DNA from 2 places in the Halalkalibacter sp. HAAS-P014 genome. Region 2 is predicted to be linked to the other one. Evidence: a T-box and tRNA genes for the amino acid it is inferred to sense, from the RefSeq annotation. Region 2 holds a T-box; the other holds one or more tRNA genes.

Region 1 (3,960 bases), on a different contig from region 2:
CCAAAAGTGAACATAAGACAATGACAATTTAAAAGGCAAAAGCCATATAATGACTTTGCCTTTTACTTTCTAATGGAGATGATCGACTCTTACCTGGAAGTGGCGTGCACTATTCCATCTTACTAGTAAACATACGCTGTACCAACGATAACTAATAGAATAAACAGCACTACGATTAACGCGAAACCTGTAGCTGGTTTATAACCGTGAGACATTCCAAGCCCTCCTTTCATCACTTTTTGCGAGTATCACCCTCGCATTATCAATGTATGTTGCAGGGTTATTTTTTGCATAGTTAGGTCAACTACTAAAAGCGTGGAATTTTCGCATTTAGAATTGAAATAAATTAGCAATGTATTATCATTACTCGAGTTTTCAATCAACAAGTCCAAAAAGAGCTCACCCGAAAAATTCAGGTAAGCTCTTTTTTAAAATCACTAATCACTCTTCAACCTTATTACTACCTCTCGAAGTTGAACACCCATTGATTGAATGACGATCGCAATTCGAATTAAAATTGATGCTCAATTCGTTCTTCCGGTTCTGTTTTCCGGTCCCTTCCGATCTACTCCGAGTTTGCGTCTACTTCCACTCACTACCCTAGTAATAAGTACACCTTATTACGACAAAACAAAAAAGGCCAATTTTTGCTGACCTTTTCAAAAGTATTTATGTATAATTGCATAATGGCGCGCCCTAGAGGATTCGAACCTCTGACCGACGGCTTAGAAGGCCGTTGCTCTATCCTGCTGAGCTAAGAGCGCAAAATGGTGCGGGTGAAGGGAGTCGAACCCCCACGTCATAAGACACTAGATCCTAAGTCTAGCGCGTCTGCCAATTCCGCCACACCCGCAATCAATTGTAATGGTGGAGCCTAGCGGGATCGAACCGCTGACCTCCTGCGTGCAAGGCAGGCGCTCTCCCAGCTGAGCTAAGGCCCCAAGAAATTATAACCGTGCACCAACCATTGATTCGCACACATAAGCGTTACTTATGCAGCCAGCTCGATCAGGGTTACCTACGGCACACAGAATAATCTACTTATGGCTGCTCCCTTCCGGACCTGACCAAGTTCATAGGCTTCTGTTGCGTAGACCCCAATTGTCAACACCGCTTGCATAAGGCAAACCTTACATGTAACGAACCGCTGGATGGAATTCAACTCTGCTAAGGCGGATTGCAGATTACAGGGCACCGCCATCTCCCCATCTAGCACGGTATGTATAGTTGTTATACCTTATGTTTTAAAAAGTTGGTGACCCGTACGGGATTCGAACCCGTGTTACCGCCGTGAAAGGGCGGTGTCTTAACCGCTTGACCAACGGGCCATAAAAACCGAAAAGATTAATGGCGGAGAAGGAGGGATTTGAACCCTCGCGCCGGTTGCCCGACCTACACCCTTAGCAGGGGCGCCTCTTCAGCCACTTGAGTACTTCTCCACATTTTTGCCAAAAAGCAATAATAACTGGTGGAGGATGACGGGATCGAACCGCCGACCCCCTGCTTGTAAGGCAGGTGCTCTCCCAGCTGAGCTAATCCTCCATTTGAATGGTGGACCCTGTAGGACTCGAACCTACGACCAATCGGTTATGAGCCGAGTGCTCTGACCAACTGAGCTAAGGGTCCTCTCTAGAAATGCATTTGAAAAGTCTATTGCGACGACAAAATTAATCTTAGCATAAAACAAAATTCCACGCAAGTACTTTTCAGCAATTAAATCAATCATTAGAACTTTTTTTCAAATTTAAAAGCCGACACAAAACATATTAATATAATAAAAACGCATTAGCAACCTTTTTTTGAAAATAATTAAAGAAAGGTCAATTTAAATAGAAAATAGATCTCTAAAGTACTACCACAATAAGCTTACTCTATTCTAAGTAACTTTTAGAAGTAGATTAATAAAGAAAACCAACCAAGAAAACTTGGTTAGTTCACATAATATTACCTTACTTCACTGTATTAGATTTATTTACTAACGAGAATCCTTCATACCCCCTAGCTGCAACTTCACTACATTTTTCGCGGTAAGCTCCAACTCCTCCAAGGTAGATTAAAAACCTGCGTGCCTTACCAGGGATATTTTGTCCGGTGTACCAGGAGTCTGTTTTAGTAAACAGTGTTGCTTCAGCAACCTCTCTACAGTGCTTACTCCATGCCTCTTCTGCCTCAACTTTTGCCTCAATTGTCCCGATATCTTCTTTTCTAAGGTATTCTATACAATCAGAAATCCATTCTACATGCTGCTCTATTGATACAGGCATGTTACTTAGAACAGAAGGACTTTCAGGGCCAGTAATCATAAACATGTTTGGAAATCCAGCTGTTGTAATACCAAGGTATGTTCTTGTTGCGGCTCCGTTTTCCCATTTTTCCTTAAGCGTAATCCCATCCCTGCCTCGAATGTCCATTTTAAATAATGTTCCTGTCATCGCATCATAGCCTGTCGCAAACACAATAACATCTAGTTCGTATTCAGCTTCCTCCGTTCGGATCCCTTTTTCTGTAATTTCCACAATCGGCGCATTCTTTACATCAATCAATGATACATTTTCGCGGTTAAAAGTTTCATAGTAATTTGTATCTAAAATTGGCCTTTTCGTACCATAATAGTAAGTAGGTAACAGTTTTTCAGCAAGTTTAGGGTCATGAACAGTTTCTTTAATTTTAGCCCGAATGAATTCAGCAGCAGTTTCATTTGATTTTTCATTAATCGTTATATCTTGATACGTTTCTGTGAAAAATCCAGACCCCCCGTGTTGCCAAGCAGTCTCATAAACCTTCTCACGCTCTTTTGCAGAGTCTTCTATCGCAGAAGGCTTTGGCTGCTTTGTCGGAAGTCCACCTGTTGACTTACGAATGGTTTCTTTAATTTCTTGGAAATTCTCTTTTGCTCTTTGTATATATTCAGGATCGTATAGGTGATTTCGTGCTGGAACCGTATATTGTGGAGTTCTTTGAAAAACTGAAAGATGTCCAGCTTCTTCAGCAATGACTGGAATCGCTTGAACAGCTGTTGATCCGGTTCCGATAACCCCAACACGCTTCCCTTTGAAATCTACACCTTCTTTCGGCCAACGCCCGGTATGGTACCATTCCCCTTTAAAGTTATCTAAACCTTTAAAATTAGGAATATTAGAAGTAGAAAGGCAGCCTACTCCTGTTATAAAGTACTTAGCTGACAAAGAAACTCCATCATCTGTTTGGATATACCACCTATTTCTTTCTTCATCATAACGGGCAGATGTAATACGCGTCTCAAACTGAATATCACGTCTCAAGTCAAATTTATCAGCTACAAAGTTTAAATAACGAAGAATTTCAGGTTGTGCCGGATAACGAGAAGACCATGTCCATTCCTTGTAAAGCTCCTCCGAAAAAGTGTAGTTATAATAGATACTCTCAGAGTCGCAGCGAGCGCCTGGGTAGCGATTCCAATACCATACACCACCTACACCATCTGCTGCCTCATAAACACGGGTAGAAAAGCCAGCCTCACGTAAACGGTGAAGCATATAAAGACCTGAAAACCCCGCCCCAACAACAACTGCATCTAAGTTAATAACTTTATTTTTCTTTGCCATTCTACCTACCTCCCGAACTTTGCATTGTTAGTTGATCACTTGTTCCTCGCTTGTAAGCCCTTACATTTTATTATTTACTATTTTAGTTCACGTAAAAACTGCTTCATTTTGTCTATAGATCCTTTAATACGGTCTGGGAATACAGCCATATTAGTAAAATACCCGTGAACTAATCCTAACTCGCAAGTCGTTGCAACTTTCACTCCTGCCTCTTTAAGGCGATTAGCATATTCAATTCCTTCATCGCGAAGAACATCACATTCTGCTGTGATCACAAAAGCTGGAGGTAAATTGCTTAAATCATCAGCTAATAACGGGGCGACATGAACATTTTGCGTATCTTCATCATTGTTAATATAATAATTTCCAAACCAAA
Region 2 (3,960 bases):
AAAATCATGTAAATTTCCTAATAAAAAGCGAAAAGTGTTACGAATTTTACGATATGATTCTGATACTTGCTTTAAAATCTTATCAGAAACACGGACATCCGCTTGGTAATCTACAGACGCTACCCAAAGACGTAAAATATCCGCACCTAATTGTTTCATAACATCATTTGGAATTACCACATTTCCAATTGATTTACTCATTTTTCGGCCTTCACCGTCTAGAGCAAAACCATGACTTAGCACTCCTTTATAAGGAGCTTTTCCCGTTATAGCTACACTTGTAGAAAGTGATGAGTTAAACCATCCACGATACTGGTCTGAGCCTTCTAGGTAAAGATCAGCAGGACGTTTTAAATCATCTCGTTCTTCCAATACCGCTTGATGAGAAGAGCCTGAATCAAACCAAACATCCATAATATCCATCTCACGAGTGAAAGTTCCATTTGGGCTATGTTCAGATGTGAACCCTTCTGGTAATAGTTGTTTTGTTTCCCATTCAAACCAAACATTCGAACCGTGCTCACGGAACAAATTAGAAATATGTTCAATCGTCTCATCTGTAATAATCGGTTCACCATTCTCACCATAAAACACTGGAATCGGAACGCCCCATGCACGTTGACGAGAAATACACCAATCTCCACGATCACGAACCATATTAAATAAGCGCGTTTCTCCCCATTTTGGCAACCAGTCAACTTCTTCAATTGCTGTTAATAAATCAGCTCGGAAATTCTCAATAGAAGCAAACCATTGAGCTGTTGCGCGGTAAATTACCGGCTTTTTTGTTCTCCAGTCATGAGCATATGAATGAGTAATAAATGTTAACTTAAGCAGTGCACCTACTTCATCTAACTTCTCTGTTATTGGCTTGTTTGCCTCATCATAGAACAGACCTTCAAATCCAGGAGCTTCCTCTGTCATATTCCCTTTATCATCAACCGGACATAATACATCAAGGCCATATTTTTGACCTACAATAAAGTCTTCTTCCCCGTGTCCTGGAGCTGTATGTACACAACCTGTACCAGCATCGAGTGTTACATGATCACCACAAATAACTAAAGATTCCCGTCCGTATATAGGGTGCTCTGCTTTTACATATTCAAGATCGGTACCTTTTACCGTTTTCACAACTTCTGGGCTTTCCCATTCGAATTCCTTTTGAAGAGACTCCAAAAGCCCTGCAGCCACAACATATTTTTGATCGTTAACAGAAACAACATTATAATCAAGTTCGGGATGTACAGCAATTGCTAAGTTTGCCGGGATCGTCCAAGGTGTTGTTGTCCATATTACAAATTTCTCATCACCTGTAAGAACACTCTTACCATCTTTTACGTTAAAAGCAACATAAATAGATGGCGAACGTTTATCTTTGTATTCAATCTCAGCTTCCGCAAGTGCAGATTCTGATGAAGGAGACCAATAGACAGGCTTTTTGCCTTTATAGATATGACCTTTCTTGGCCATTTCACCAAATACTTTTATTTGCTGCGCTTCATACGCCTTATCCAAAGTAATATACGGATTCCACCAATCCCCACGAACCCCTAAACGAATGAACTGTTCTCGCTGACGTTCTATTTGCTTTCTTGCATACTCTTCGCAAAGTTTACGAAACTCAGCTACACTCATTTTTTTGCGATTGACTTTCCCATTTTTCGTTAGGGCTGTTTCAATTGGCAAGCCATGAGTATCCCAGCCAGGAACATATGGTGCATGAAATCCAGCCATTGACTTATAACGAACGATAAAGTCCTTAAGAATCTTGTTCAAGGCATGTCCCATATGAATATCACCATTTGCATACGGGGGACCATCATGCAATACGAATAAAGGACGACCTTGAGTTCGTTCTTGCACTTTTTTATAAATATCCATTTCATTCCATTTTTCTTGTCTTTCTGGCTCTCGATTTGGTAAATTTCCTCGCATAGGGAACTTTGTTTTTGGCATTAATAATGTGTCTTTGTACTCCATTCTTTCTTTCCTCCTATTTACTTGTTAGAAGGTGGAAATAGCTTTGCTCCACAAAAAAACTTCTCATCCCCAAAAAGGGACGAGAAGTTTACCCGTGGTACCACCCTGCTAGAAAGCCTTCACTTTCCACTCGATATTCGTAACGGGAATAACTCGTTGCAGCCTACTGTTTTATTTCAGTGCAAAACTAAAGGGTGATTTTCCAATGTAACCGTGTTTAGGCTTGCACCATCCCTAAATCGCTAGTCACGTTTCCACACTGTACTCGTCCCTATCATCGTCTTTATCAACATTCATTTAATGATTATCATTATATGATAGCCATTTAATAAGTGCAAGGTTATGAAGAAAAAACTTCTAAACGCGCTCTTCAGCTACATCATCCTCTTCTGTTACTTCATCCCAATCATCTGATTGTAGCATCTCTAATTGAGCTTCAATTAACATTTTAAAACGCATCTTATAAACAGAAGCCTGTTTTTTTAATTCTTCCATATCCATCATAACTTTTCTAGACTTTGCAAGTGCATCGTTAATAATTCGATCAGCATTTTTCTCAGCTTCTTTGACAATAAGCTGCGCTTCTTTTTGTGCATTTCTTCTTACTTCTTCAGCTGCTTCTTGAGCAACTAAGATCGACTTATTTAACGTTTCTTCGATATTATTAAAATGATCTAACTTTTCATCTAGATTGGTAACACGTTCGAATAACTCCTTCTTCTCACGTAAAACAGCCTCATAATCCTTAATAACTTGATCTAAAAATTCATTAACTTCATCTTCATCATATCCACGAAACCCTCTTGTAAATTCTTTATTGTGAATGTCTAAAGGGGTTAAAGGCATATAAGCCACCTCCATGTTGTTTGAGTGATCAGCAATACTCCTATAATAACCAGTATTTCGACACGAATTTCTGTAATCCTGCAACGATTTCAATTTTCCCTATTTCTTTCGCCCAAAACGTAAACGATACTTTGCCTTTTTCGTTAGTCCATCTATTTCTGTGATACGCGCCCTTCCAAATCCTCTAACCGAAATGTTATCGCCTTCTTCTAGAATAAAATCGACACGATCAACTGTTTTCCAATTAACTTTAACGAGTCCCTTATCAATGTACGGCGAAACTTTCGTTCTCGAAAGTCTAAATATTTGAGCTAACACCACATCTAGTCTCATAGACGATACTGTAGCCATAGATTCTTCCCATTCGTCTTTAGGTATAATGTGCTCACATAACGGAATTCGATTCAAACGCACAGATGCTTTTCCAATTGTTTGAATATTCATCTCAAGATAATCAGCAATTTCAGTTGCTACAATCATCTGTGCAACACCATCTTCACTTAGTGAAATATCGCCAAATTTTTCACGTTTCACTCCTACATTCATAGCAGACCCTAATATATCTCTATGTTCTAATTTAATGAATTTAACCGGATAGTCAATTGAAAATAATGTAAGGTTAAAATCAGCAATAGTGGTTTCTAGATAAGAAGGCGTCAAGCGCATACGGCGACGTTCAGCATAAGGAGAGCCCCCCGCAAACGAGAGGCTCACTTCATCATCATATCCTATAATTGTTCGTACAATTTCTTGCTGTCTCGGGTCAAGGAAATCACTTAAACGATCAATATGCCTCAATTTTGCGTCATCTAGCCATTCGAGTACCTGGTCAACAAAAGGGCGCTCTTCTTCACGATAGTGTTGATAAATACTAATTTATGCTCACCCCTATCTGTTAAATCCCAAATAGCGCAAGGACTCCACCACTTGCTAGACGTAACACAATTATAGCCACGATTGGTGATAAATCAATCATACCAAGTGGAGGTACAAATTTTCTAAATGGTTCTAAGTAAGGTTCTACAATTCGTCCTAAAAATTGGCCAATTGAAGACTCCCTGGCATTCGGAAACCACGACATTAAAATATATCCAATAATAAAGAAAGAATAAATATACATAGCTTGATAAA

What was found. A T-box is a leader RNA that pairs with one kind of tRNA and senses whether it is charged. The one in region 2 lies ahead of ileS (isoleucine--tRNA ligase), so its partner is inferred to be a tRNA-Ile.
Region 1: it has a tRNA-Ile gene. The T-box ahead of ileS (isoleucine--tRNA ligase) is inferred to sense a tRNA for this amino acid. The anticodon was not compared.

The regions. Positions count from the first base shown of each region.
Region 1 is NZ_JBWQTV010000011.1:163,323-167,282, forward strand. Features, by position in the region: gene AC1FXZ_RS09410 (YjcZ family sporulation protein) at 123-215, opposite strand; tRNA gene AC1FXZ_RS09415 (tRNA-Arg) at 688-764, opposite strand; tRNA gene AC1FXZ_RS09420 (tRNA-Leu) at 769-853, opposite strand; tRNA gene AC1FXZ_RS09425 (tRNA-Ala) at 866-941, opposite strand; RNA gene ffs (signal recognition particle sRNA large type) at 954-1,218, opposite strand; tRNA gene AC1FXZ_RS09435 (tRNA-Glu) at 1,254-1,328, opposite strand; tRNA gene AC1FXZ_RS09440 (tRNA-Ser) at 1,349-1,439, opposite strand; tRNA gene AC1FXZ_RS09445 (tRNA-Val) at 1,467-1,542, opposite strand; tRNA gene AC1FXZ_RS09450 (tRNA-Ile) at 1,550-1,626, opposite strand; gene AC1FXZ_RS09455 (flavin-containing monooxygenase) at 1,950-3,584, opposite strand; gene AC1FXZ_RS09460 (alpha/beta hydrolase) at 3,662-3,960, opposite strand, start outside.
Region 2 is NZ_JBWQTV010000003.1:187,467-191,426, reverse strand. Features, by position in the region: gene ileS (isoleucine--tRNA ligase) at 1-1,983, opposite strand, end outside; T-box leader at 2,056-2,270, opposite strand; gene AC1FXZ_RS03545 (DivIVA domain-containing protein) at 2,341-2,829, opposite strand; gene AC1FXZ_RS03540 (YlmH family RNA-binding protein) at 2,929-3,627, opposite strand; gene AC1FXZ_RS03535 (YggT family protein) at 3,725-3,960, opposite strand, start outside.